Rhodoligotrophos appendicifer: one gene and its partner. The protein of the gene in region 1 binds, or shares a complex with, the protein of each later gene. Links are inferred from orthologs where the notes say so. Each region holds a gene or a part of one and is shown on either strand. Other genes may lie near its edges. The genes, in order: trxA and trxB.

The links.
Region 2: the proteins of trxA (region 1) and trxB are in contact, whole or in part, in a crystal structure (PDB 1F6M), measured with the Escherichia coli proteins. The link is inferred for Rhodoligotrophos appendicifer from one-to-one orthologs.

What each region holds. Positions count from the first base shown.
Region 1 is NZ_VHKL01000001.1:295,785-298,738, reverse strand. It holds trxA (thioredoxin), read right to left. Parts: upstream 1,669-2,954; coding sequence 1,333-1,668; downstream 1-1,332. Other genes in the region: FKM97_RS01355 (HlyD family secretion protein), read left to right, coding at 2,808-2,954; FKM97_RS01360 (hypothetical protein), read right to left, coding at 2,458-2,652; FKM97_RS01365 (L,D-transpeptidase), read right to left, coding at 1,808-2,392; FKM97_RS01375 (bifunctional folylpolyglutamate synthase/dihydrofolate synthase), read left to right, coding at 1-1,253. UniProt on the Escherichia coli protein: Participates in various redox reactions through the reversible oxidation of its active center dithiol to a disulfide and catalyzes dithiol-disulfide exchange reactions.
Region 2 is NZ_VHKL01000004.1:476,458-485,441, reverse strand. What follows is about bases 3,072-5,937. They hold trxB (thioredoxin-disulfide reductase), read right to left. Parts: upstream 5,059-5,937; coding sequence 4,084-5,058; downstream 3,072-4,083. Other genes in these bases: FKM97_RS11715 (hypothetical protein), read left to right, coding at 5,840-5,937; FKM97_RS11720 (Lrp/AsnC family transcriptional regulator), read left to right, coding at 5,238-5,714; FKM97_RS11730 (LysR family transcriptional regulator), read right to left, coding at 3,117-4,004. Outside these bases: FKM97_RS11745 (efflux RND transporter permease subunit), read right to left, coding at 1-136; FKM97_RS11740 (efflux RND transporter periplasmic adaptor subunit), read right to left, coding at 140-1,255; FKM97_RS11735 (arginase family protein), read right to left, coding at 1,450-2,535; more of FKM97_RS11715, read left to right, coding at 5,938-6,118; transcription elongation factor GreA, read right to left, coding at 6,162-6,641; carB (carbamoyl-phosphate synthase large subunit), read right to left, coding at 6,785-8,984.

The DNA of each region.
Region 1 (2,954 bases):
GGCGGATCCTGGAGAGGTTGGGCCATCCAGAGCGGCAGTTGCCGCCGGTCATTCACGTCGCGGGAACGAATGGCAAGGGATCCGTGGTGGCCTTCCTGCGGGCCATGCTGGAAGCTTCCGGCAAGTCCGTCCATGTCTATACCTCGCCGCATCTCGTGCATTTCCATGAGCGGATCAGGTTGGGACAGAACGGCGGCGGCACGTTCATCACCGATGAGAGGCTGAGTGCCTTGTTGGAGGAGTGCGAAACCATCAACGATGGGGAGCCGATCACCTTCTTCGAGATCACGACGGCTGCGGCGTTTCTGGCCTTTTCCCGCCAACCGGCAGATTATCTGATCCTTGAGGTCGGGCTCGGGGGGCGCCTGGATGCGACCAATGTCGTCGATCCGGCGGTGAGCGTCATCACCATGATCGATTATGATCACCAGCAGTTCCTGGGCGAGAGTCTTGCCGAAATCGCCGGCGAGAAGGCCGGCATCATGAAGCGGGACCGTCCTTGCATTATCTCGCCGCAAGCGGATGAGTCACTTGAGGCCATCGAGCGAGCGGCAGACAGAGCCGGAACGCCGCTCCTCATTTCGGGCCAAGACTGGCAGTCCTTCGAACAACATGGCCGCCTCGTCTACCAGGACATGCATGGCTTGTTGGACTTGCCCTTGCCCCGCCTGGCCGGACGGTTTCAGCTCGACAATGCGGGTGCTGCAATCGCAGCAGTCCGCGCCTTAGGCGATCCCGAAGTGGGCGAGGTCCAGATAGAGCAGGGTTTGTTGCTCGCCGAATGGCCCGCGCGGCTGGAGCGTCTCAATGGTGGGCCCTTGCTGGCCCTCCTGCCGACCGGCGCAGAGTTGTGGCTCGACGGCGGACATAACGCATCCGCTGGGCGAGTCCTTGCGGCGAGTTTAGCGGAGATCGAGGAGAGGGTGTCCCGACCGCTCATACTGATTTGGGGAATGCTGAACACCAAGGATCCCAGCGGCTTCATCGCCTCGTTTGCAGGACTTGCAAAGCGCGTGATTACGTTGACCATTCCCGGGGAACCCAATGCCCTGGAGGGCGCGATCCTGGCAGAAATCGCTGCTGAAGCGGGTTTCGACAGTGAGGCGGCGCTTTCGCTGGAAGATGCCTTGTCGAAGGTGTGGCGCGAGGCCACCCGAACTGACACTGCACCGCGCGTGCTGATCTGCGGTTCGCTCTATCTCGCGGGCCACGTGCTCGCGGCTCATGAGGGCGTTGCAGAGGCAGGTTCATAGGGCAGCAGGGATGCGGATTTCTACCCGTCATCCCCCACTGCTAGCCGAAAGCGATCGGCTGTCCGGCCGAGACTAGAAGTCAGACCGACTTCTGGATCCACTCGAGGATCTTGCCCTTGGGGAGCGCGCCTACCTGGGTGGAAGCCACCTGGCCATCCTTGAACAGCATCAAGGTCGGTATGCCCCGAACACCGTATTTCGACGGCGTCATCTGGTTTTCGTCGATGTTGATCTTCACGACCTTGCACCGGTCGCCGAGCTCGCTGGCGATTTCCTCGAGCGCGGGAGCGATCATCTTGCACGGACCGCACCACTCAGCCCAGAAGTCCACAACGACCGGACTGGTCGATTTGAGAACATCAGCTTCGAAGCTGGCATCCGACACCTTGACCGTGGCTGACTTGAGCGCGTCCATCAATTTACCTCGTAAACGATTCCCGACGCATTGTGCGCCGCACATAGGTCAAAGTTAGGTGCTCACCGGCAACCGATCAAGAACCGGAAATGCAATGCGTCCCTGAACGGAGCGCATTGCTGGAGGTGAACAGAGCCGGCTACTGCACAACCACCGTCGTGCCGAGATTAACACGCTCGTACAGGTCTATGACATCCTCATTCAGCAGCCGGATGCAGCCGCTCGAAAGGCTCTGGCCGATGCTCCAGGGCTGCGACGTGCCGTGGATGCGGAACAGGGTGTCCTTGCCATCCTTGTACAAGTACATCGCGCGGGCTCCGAGAGGGTTCTCGGGTCCGCCGGCCATGCCCGTGGAATAGGGCGCAAGCTTCGGATCACGCGCGATCATTTCCTTCGGAGGAAACCATTTCGGCCATTCCTGCTTGCTCTCGATGGTTGCTTCACCCGACCATGCGAAGCCGTCGCGACCCACGCCAACGCCGTAGCGCATGGCCTGACCGCCGGGCATCACCAGGAACAAAAAACGATTCTTCGTGTCGATAATAATCGTGCCGGGGGCCTCCCGGCCGTTATACGCGACCATCTGCTTCTGGAACTTCTTGTCGAGTCCACGGCTCTCCGTGTTGAAGTTGAACCGAACCGACTGGGCGGATGCCCCACTGCTCCAGAACGCTACCGTCACTACCAATGCGCAAAGAAAAGCTGCACATAAACCCCGTATCATCTCAATTCCCCTCAGCACCAAATCGCGGTGAGATCTTCCTAGCGCCGTTGTCAAACAGAGCGCAGTCACATCTTCGTTTCCAAGAACTCTGCTTCCAGCGCACGCTCCAACTCAAGAATATCATCCGGTACCGGCATGCCGAAAGCCCTCATTTCGTTGAGTTTTTCCCGCAGTGACAAATACATCTCATGCCGGTCCTCAGGCTGATTCTCCATTTGCGTCAGCAGCAGGGAAAGCTCGGCCTCCAAGCGATCAAACACAACCCATCTCCATCCTCTGTCCAAATCGAGATCGAATATAGCATGGGAGCTTGCGCAATCCTGCCTCCTACGGACATGTTTGGAGAGACTTCATTACCAAACGATAGGGTAACAAAAGTGGAGATTGTTCGAGTGGTCGGGTTGGAGAGCGGACGTTGGGATTGAGAGCTTTCGTCGCCAAGCATGTCAGCCTATCGGTCATTGGACTGCTCTGCATCCTGTTGCTCGCCTACGAGATCATCACCACCTTCGTCGCCTATACATGGGACGCCTATGTGGCGACCGACGTGCTCGTACTTTCG
Region 2 (8,984 bases), on another replicon or contig:
CGGTGACCTGGGGCGGGACGATGTCGGGAAACTGCGCCACCGGGATGGTGAAGATCGAAATCAGCCCGGCCAGGGTGATGACGATCGAAATCACGAAAGCAAGGCGCGGCCGATCGACGAAAACGGCCGAGATCACGCCTCAGGCGCCTTGTTCGGGTGCAAGGGTCGTGGCGGTCACCGTCTGGCCGGGCCGCACCTTCTGAACCCCCTCGACGATGATGTTCTCGCCGTCCTTGATGCCGGAATTAACGACCACGTCGGTGCCCTGGGTCTGCCCGGTCTGCACCCGACGCTGCTCCACCTTGTTGTCGCTGCCGACGACCATGACGTAATAGCCGGCCTGGTCGGTCTGCAGGGCCGCCTGGGGAACGACCAGCTGGGGTTCGGGCTGCCGGGCCCGCAGCGAAACGGTGACGAACTCACCATCGACCAACTGCCGGTCGGGATTGGGCAAGGTCGCGCGCATGTTGATCGTGTCGGTCTGCTGGTCGACCTGAGGATCGGTGTAGTTCCAGATGCCACGATGGGGATATTCGTCGCCATTGGGCAGTTGGACCATGATCTCGATCTTCGCCTGGCCGCCATCGGGAAGCGCACGGTTCTTGCGAATTTCCTCGAGCTGGCGGACGCCGACGGGGAACAGCACGTAGATCGGATCCTGGCTCACGATCGTCGCCAGAACGCCGGATGCGGCGTTGACCAGATTGCCCTGGGTATAGGTGGTCCGCCCGATGCGGCCGTCGATGGGCGAGGCGATATCGGTATAGCTCAGATTGATCTGCGCCTGCTTGAGGATGGCCTCCTTCTGAAGGACGCCGGCCTTGGCGCTGTCGAGGTCAGCCTTGTTCTGATCGACGCTGGACTGGGGGACGCTGTCGGTCTTGCGCAGGCCGAAGGAGCGGTCGTATTTCAGCTGGGCATTGACCACGACCGCCTGGGCCGCCACGAGATCGGCCTGGGCCTGCTCCACAAGCGCCTGATACTGGTCCTTCTCGATCTGGTAGAGGATGTCGCCGGCCTTCACATCCTGTCCCTCGCGGAACAGAACCTTCGCCAGGAAACCCTCGACACGCGCCCGGGTCTCGACCTGCTCAATGGCCTTGATGCGGCCAACGAACTGGAACTCCCAGGCGACGCCCTTGGTGGTCGCCGCCTGAACGGAGACCGCTGGCGGCGGGGCGGCGGCAGCCTCCGTCGTCTTCTCGTCGCAGCCCGTGAGGAGGCAAAGGCTCAAGGCCGCTGCCACGACCAACACGCTGCCTCTCAACTTTCCTGGATGACGGACCAAAACGCCACTCGCGCGCCTGAATTCCCGGTGAGCTTACATGCTTCGACGGGGACATGGCGATCACATTCTGTGCCACCTCCCCCAAAGTCTAGACCACCGCCGGCCGGTCAGGCTTTCCACGCACTCCATCGCGCCCGTCGGCAGGATGGCCGGTCCATCGATCATTTTTCGGATGCTGCCGCGATCTTCCGCATGGCGAGGCCCGCGCACATATACATGATGACATAGACCAGGACCCGGTAGGTCGCGGCCGAACCGGGCGGAATGCAGATGAAGGAGAGGGCTGCAAGCCCGCGGCGGCCGACTTCATGGGCGAGGCGGATGACCTCGTAATCCGACATGCCGAAAGGCTCGGCCAATTCCCCCAGAATGTCGCCCGGCGCCGGGCCGGCACCACCGAGGACATCCATGTCCCAGTGGCAATAGACGGCGTCGGTCCCGTCATAGGCGTGATGGAGCTCGTTCACCAGGCCCTCGATCCCCAGCCCGGAGCGGATCTTCCACATGGGATAGAAGTGGGTGCCCTTGCTCAGGAACATCCGCACCATGTCCTTGTTCTCGTGCATGCCGCGCTCGCCGATCTCGACGAGGTGCCGCTGGTCGAAATTGTCGAGAAGCTCGTAGCATTTGTATTTCCAGGAATCGGAGCCGGCGATGCGCGGGTCCATGGTGAGCTTGTCCATGGGCGCGATATCCCAATGGGTGTCGAGGGACACGCAGCCGACATTGCCCTTGGTGCGCTCGGAGACGACCTTGGCGATGGCGAAGGAGCCGCAGGGGCTGTTCTGGCCGATCACCACCGGCACGGCGCCGGCGGCCATGGCGTCATTCACCTTTTTCTCCACGGCCGCCTGAGCGCGCAACACATTTTCCGCCGTGGGAGCGACCAGACATTCCGGCGGAATATCCGCATCGCCATAGTCGACGACCTTCAGATGCTCGAAGACATCGAGGTCGAAGTCCTGGATATAGCCCGAGCCGTAGCGGATCGACTGCTGGCGGATGCGCTTGGGGGCGGCGAGCCATTCCTCGGCATCGACGCCCATATAACCGCCCCAGCCCGCGACATAGGGTGCGCCGATGATGACCACATCGGCGCCGGCAAGCTCTTCCGGCGTGGTCGCATGGGGACGCGCCATGAAGGTCGGCATGTCGGCGGCGATCATCGGGACATACCAGGGGTTCATGAAGGAATAGGTGTTGTCGATCGACCCTTTCCGAATTTCCTGCCAGCTCGGGTAAGCCATGTCCGTGTCCTCTCCTTGCGCTGCCGGCGCTGAGGACGGATTACCGCTCAGGATTGGCGCGTTGTCATGCGCAAATTTCGCGCGGGGGCAGAGGCTTGCGGGGAATGAGGGGAGCAGCAGGTTCGTGTCCACGATGCGCGGACGCTTGAAGGCTCCGGAAAAGGGGCCAAAAAAGAAAAGAGCCGGATCTGTTAGGATCCGGCTTAAGTCCCTTGATGCCCTAGCCAGGGCACGCTGGGCCAACCTGGGGTGAGGGGAACGGTTGACCAGCAAGCGGAAAGTAAGGGGAGGGAGTAATTTCCGCTTCACGCGCTCTATCGAGTGCGTGGTGATAATTTGCGCAATGATCGCCCGATTAACAAGCAAACGTTGAACATGGTAGCCATGCGGCGGCGGCATGGCTAAAATCGTGATCTTTACGCGAACGTCAACTTTGTTGTGGTAGAGACTTCGGCGCTGCACAATTGAACTGTTCAGCCCTTCTTGTCAGTTTGAAAAGACATTTGAAAACAGAACCTTGCTCATCAGGGTGGGTGACGAGGGGCGGCGAAAGATGCTCCTGAACGCGCGTCACAAGGGCCTCAAAACTGCCATTCCTTGGCCTTGGTGACGATGAAATCCCGAAACACAGCCACCCGCTTCGAGGTCTTCAACTCCTCAGGATAAACCAGATATGTGTCAAATTCAGGCACCTCCGCCTCAGGAATCACCTGGATGAGACCGCTGTCGCGGCCCACTGCATAATCGGGTAGGGAGGCGATGCCGACCCCCGCCTCAACCGCCCGGCGCAGGCCATAGACATTGTTGATTCGAAGTACCGAAGCGCGAGGGCTGCCGGGGGGCCGGCCGGCATGTTCGAGCCAGTTCACATTGGCCAGATAGGTGGGCGCGTGACCGAAGGCGAGAACCATGTGATCGTCCAGTTCGCTCACCGTTCGCGGTGCACCATGACGACGGACATATTCCGCTGCTGCATAGAGATGATAGTGCACGGTGAAGAGTTTGCGCTGGATCAGATCGGGCTGCACCGGCCTGCGCATACGTATGGCGATGTCGGCCTCGCGCATTCCGAGGTCGAGTTCCCGATCGTCGAGCATGAGTTCGACGCTGATCTCAGGATAGAGCTCCATGAACTCGCCGATCCGGGGCGTGAGCCAGACAGAACCCAAGCCGACGGTCGTGGTGAGGCGCAGATGACCCGAGGGCTTGTCCTTGGAGTCCATGAGCCGCGTCTGGGCGGCAGCAAGCTTGGTGAAGACCTCATGGGCGGTGCGGTACAGCAGCTCGCCCTGCTCGGTGAGGATCAGGCCCCGCGCATGGCGATGAAAGAGCGGCACCCGCAGATCGGCCTCAAGAGCGCTGATCTGCCGGCTGACTGCGGATTGGGACAGTCCCAGGTCGCGTCCCGCATGAGTGAAGCTACCGGCATCGGCTACGGCGTGGAAGATGCGGAGCTTGTCCCAGTCCATGGGACGGGCGGAGGCCGGGATATCGGTGGTGGCAGGCAGATCATGCAGTTTCATGCGCCCATCTTCTTGTTGTGCCGGCCTACTCCGCGGCGGCCTCGGCATATGGCTCGGCCTCGCCGACGGCGGCGAGGAAATGTTCGGCATCCAAGGCCGCCATGCACCCAAGGCCCGCCGCCGTCACGGCCTGGCGATAGGTCTCGTCGGTGACGTCGCCGGCAGCAAAAACGCCGGGGATGTTCGTCTTCGTGGTGCCGGGCCGCGTCTCGATATAGCCCGAGGGACGCAGCTGAACCTGGCCCCGGAAGAGCTCGGTCGCCGGTTGGTGGCCAATGGCGATGAACACGCCGTCGCAGGTCACGTCCTCGGTCTCACCCGTGTTCACATCGCGCAGGCGCACGCCGCTCACGCCGCGCGGGTTCTCGGTGCCCAGCACTTCCTCGAGCTCGGCGTTCCAGCGCAGGGTAATCTTCGCATTGTCGGCCAGCCGGTTCTGCAGGATGCGCTCGGCGCGCAAGCTGTCGCGGCGGTGGACGAGGATGACTTCGGAGGCGAAATTCGTGAGGAAGAGAGCCTCCTCTACGGCAGTATTGCCACCGCCAATAACGACCACCTTGCGGCCCCGGAAGAAGAAGCCGTCACAGGTCGCGCAGGCCGATACACCGAAGCCCTTGAACACCTCCTCGCTGGGAAGGCCGAGCCAGCGGGCCTGGGCGCCGGTGGCGATGATCAGGCTGTCGGCACGATAGAGGTGGCCGGAATCGCCCTCCAGCTCGAAGGGGCGCCGGGAGAGGTCGACGCGCATGATGTGGTCGGAGACGATGCGGGTGCCCACATGCTCCGCCTGACGCTGCATCTGCTCCATCAACCAAGGTCCCTGGATCACATCGGCGAAGCCCGGATAATTCTCGACATCGGTCGTTATGGTCAACTGACCCCCAGGCTGAATCCCCTGAATGAGAATTGGTTCCAGCATTGCGCGGGCAGCATAGATGGCAGCCGTGTACCCGGCCGGGCCCGAGCCCAGAATGACCAATTTAGCATGCGTCATAGTCATAGCAGCGTGCTCCCTAGGCTCCGAGATGTAAGCTGCGCCAGAGGTCCTGTCCAGGGACGATCACCGCCTAGGGTGAACGCCGTGCTCGGCCGCGCAGAGCTGCTTAGGGATAGCGCAGGGGCCCCAAGCTGCCTATAAAGCGGCCAATCGACAGCGGGGCGAATCGCCCGAGGGGTCACATGGGCCGGAAGGGCAAGCTCGACAAGGTCGATCTCCGCATTCTGCTAGAATTGCAGGATGACGGACGGATGACGAATATCGAGCTCGCAGGCCGGGTGGGCATTTCCGCTCCCCCCTGCCTGCGGCGGGTGCGGGCCCTGGAAGAGGCCGGCTACATCACCGGCTACCGCGCCATCCTCTCCGCCGAGGCGCTGGGCTTCGAAGTCACCATGTTCGCCATGGTCGGGCTGCACAGCCAAGCCGAAGCCGATCTGCAGGCCTTCGGCGATACCGTGGCGGCCTCAGAGATCGTGCGCGAGTCCTACATGGTCTCCGGGGAGAGCGACTTCCTCCTGAAATGCGTGGCCCCGCATGTGCAGGACATCCAAGCCTTTGTCGGGGACCTCACGGCTTTGCCGAATGTCGCCAGCGTCAAAACCCGGCTCGTGCTCGGGGTGACGAAATATGAGCCCGGGGTGCCGATCACAAAAGCCTGACCTCTGCACCCTGCATCTTTGAGCCCAGGTTCAGCCCGATTTAGGCCGCAAGGCGGTCAGAGGCTCCGCCAGCCGATCCAAGACTGGGGATTCGGTCCTGATCATAGAATCGTCAAGGAACGGCCATGGCAAAGCCAACGGATGCCCTCTTGCAGAACCTCAATCTCATCCAGACGCTGCAGAGGACCAATGCGGCAGCGGCGAAGTCAGCCCAAGGGCTGCGCTCGACGATTGCGGATTGCTTGAAAAAGATGGCGGCGGCGGCTGCATTCAAACGCGGCGACGAGCCGGCGGATCTGGCGCCGCCGCCCAAGCCAGAGCCGCTCGACTGCGATCTGGATGCCTGTACAGCAGCCGCCGAGCCGAAGCCGACGGTCGACCAGGCCGCGCTGCACGTATGGTAGAGGCCATCGCGGCAGCCTGATCGAGGAGACCGAGCAAGACGGCTCAGTTGCCGTTGTAGCTTACCTTGAGGATCTCATAGGACTTGCCGCCACCGGGAGTGTTCACCTCGACGGTGTCGCCGACGCCCTTGCCGATGAGCGCACGCGCAATCGGGGAGGTGATGGAGATGCGGCCCTGCTTCACGTCGGCCTCGAACTCGCCGACGATCTGGTAGGCAGCCTCCTCATCGGTGTCCTCGTCGACCACCGTGACGATGGCCCCGAACTTCACCGTGTCGCCGGAGAGCTTCGAGACGTCGATGATCTCAGCGCGCGAAAGCTTGTCCTCAAGCTCCGCGACACGCGCCTCCATATAGGCCTGCTGCTCCTTGGCGGCGTGATATTCGGCATTCTCCGAAAGGTCGCCGTGCGCACGCGCTTCCTGGATGGCCAGGATGATTCGCGGGCGCTCGACCGTTTTCAGATGCTTGACCTCATCAAGCAGCGCTGCGTGGCCATTCGCGGTCATCGGAACCTTGTCCATCATCATCGTCCGTCACTTCAAACCTGTTCGGTGCGACGCTGTCGCCACCTTGCTTCTCAATCGGTGATTTGAGGAAATGAGGAGCTTAAGCACCAACTATGCGCAAATTCGCAAGACGGTGCAACAAAGCTCTCCAGCCCACCTCAAGCGTCAGTGTGCTGCCTGCTCGCGGCAACATAATCTTGAAGCGGCCGCACTTCAAGCGTGCCCGCCTTATAAGCCGCAATCCCCTCGGTTGCAGCGATCGCGCCTGCAAGCGTCGTATAGTAAGGGATCTTGTGATAAAGGGCGGCCCCGCGGATCGAGCGCGAGTCGGATAGCGCCTTGGTGCCTTCGGTCGTGTTGAAGACAAGAGCCACGCGGCCGTTCTTCATGGCATCGACAATGTGAGGCCGGCCCTCGAGAACCTTGTTGATCTTTTCACAGTCGATGCTGTTTTCCATGAAGTAGCGTTGGGTTCCGCCTGTCGCGATGATCGAGAAGCCGAGATCGCGCAGCTTGCGAATGGCGGAGAGGATCCGAGGCTTGTCCTCGTCGCGGACCGACACGAATACCGTGCCCGAGGTCGGCACGGTCGTGCCCGAGCCGAGCTGGCTCTTGGCGAAGGCCGTGCCGTAATCGAAATCAAGGCCCATCACTTCACCGGTGGAGCGCATTTCCGGCCCGAGGACCGTGTCGACACCGGGGAAGCGCGCGAAGGGGAAGACGGCCTCCTTGATGGCCACATGATCATAGACCGGGGCCTTGAGGTAGAAATCCTTCAGCTTCGCCCCCGCCATCAGCTTCGCGGCGATCTTGGCAATGGGAATGCCGATCACCTTGGCCACGAAGGGGACGGTACGGCTCGCCCGGGGGTTGACCTCGAGCAGATAGATCTCACCATCCTTGATGGCGAACTGAATGTTCATCAGGCCCACGACATCAAGGGCTCTCGCAAGCGCCCGGGTCTGGACCTCGAGCTCGGCGATGGTGTCGGGGCCGATGGAATGGGGCGGCAAGGAGCATGCGGAGTCGCCGGAATGGATGCCCGCCTCCTCGATATGCTCCATGATCCCGCAGACGAAGACGTCGGTGCCGTCACACAGCGCGTCCACGTCGATCTCGATGGCGTCGCGGAGATAGCTGTCGATGAGAACGGGGCTGTCGCCGGAGACGACGACCGCCTCGGTCATGTAGCGTTCCAGCTGGGCCGGCTCATGGACGATCTCCATGGCCCTGCCGCCCAGCACGTAAGAGGGGCGAATGACCACGGGATAGCCGATCTCCTCGACGATGCGGCGGGCACCCTCGGCCGAGGAGGCGATGCCATTGCGCGGCTGGCGCAGGCCCAGCTTCTGGACCAGGGCGCTGAAGCGGTCGCGGTCCTCGGCGAGATCAATGGCATCCGGGGAGGTGCCGAGGATGGGCACATTGGCCTCCTCCAACGCGCTCGCCAGCTTCAGGGGCGTCTGGCCGCCAAACTGCACGATCACGCCCTTGACGCGGCCCGACTGATTTTCGACGCGGATGATCTCCAGCACGTCCTCGGCGGTCAGCGGTTCGAAATAGAGCCGGTCGGAGGTGTCGTAGTCGGTGGACACGGTTTCCGGGTTGCAGTTGATCATGATCGATTCGAGGCCGATCTCACCCAAGGCAAAGGCGGCGTGGCAGCAGCAATAATCGAATTCGATGCCCTGGCCGATGCGGTTGGGGCCGCCGCCGAGAATGATCACCTTCTCCCTCGAGGAGGGCGCGGCCTCGTCGCCATCATCGCCGGGAAGGCCGGTCTCGTAGGTGGAATACATGTAGGCGGTGGGCGATGCGAATTCGGCCGCACAGGTGTCGATGCGCTTGTAGACGGGATGGACCCCCAAGCCATGGCGGTGGGTGCGGATCTCGGCCTCGGTGGCGCCGACCAACTCGGCCAGACGCGTGTCGGAAAAGCCCATGGCCTTGATGCGGCGCAGATTGAAGGCGTCCTGCGGCAGGCCCTGGGACCGGATCTTCTCCTCCATCTGCACGATCTCGTGGATCTGGGCGATGAACCAGGGATCGATCGGATAGGAGGCGTGGATCTGTTCGTGCGGCACGCCGAGGCGCAGGGCCTGGGCGACCTTGATGAGCCGATCCGGGGTGGGGCGACCGAGGGCGGCGCGAATGGCGTTCTTGTCGTCGCCCTGGCCGATGCCTTCGATCTCGATCTCGTTCAAGCCGGAGAGGCCGGTCTCCATGGAGCGCAGGGCCTTCTGCAGAGACTCCTGGAAGGTGCGGCCGATGGCCATGGCCTCGCCGACGGATTTCATCGACGTGGTCAGCAGGGGCTCGGCGCCCGGAAACTTCTCGAAGGCGAAGCGGGGGATCTTG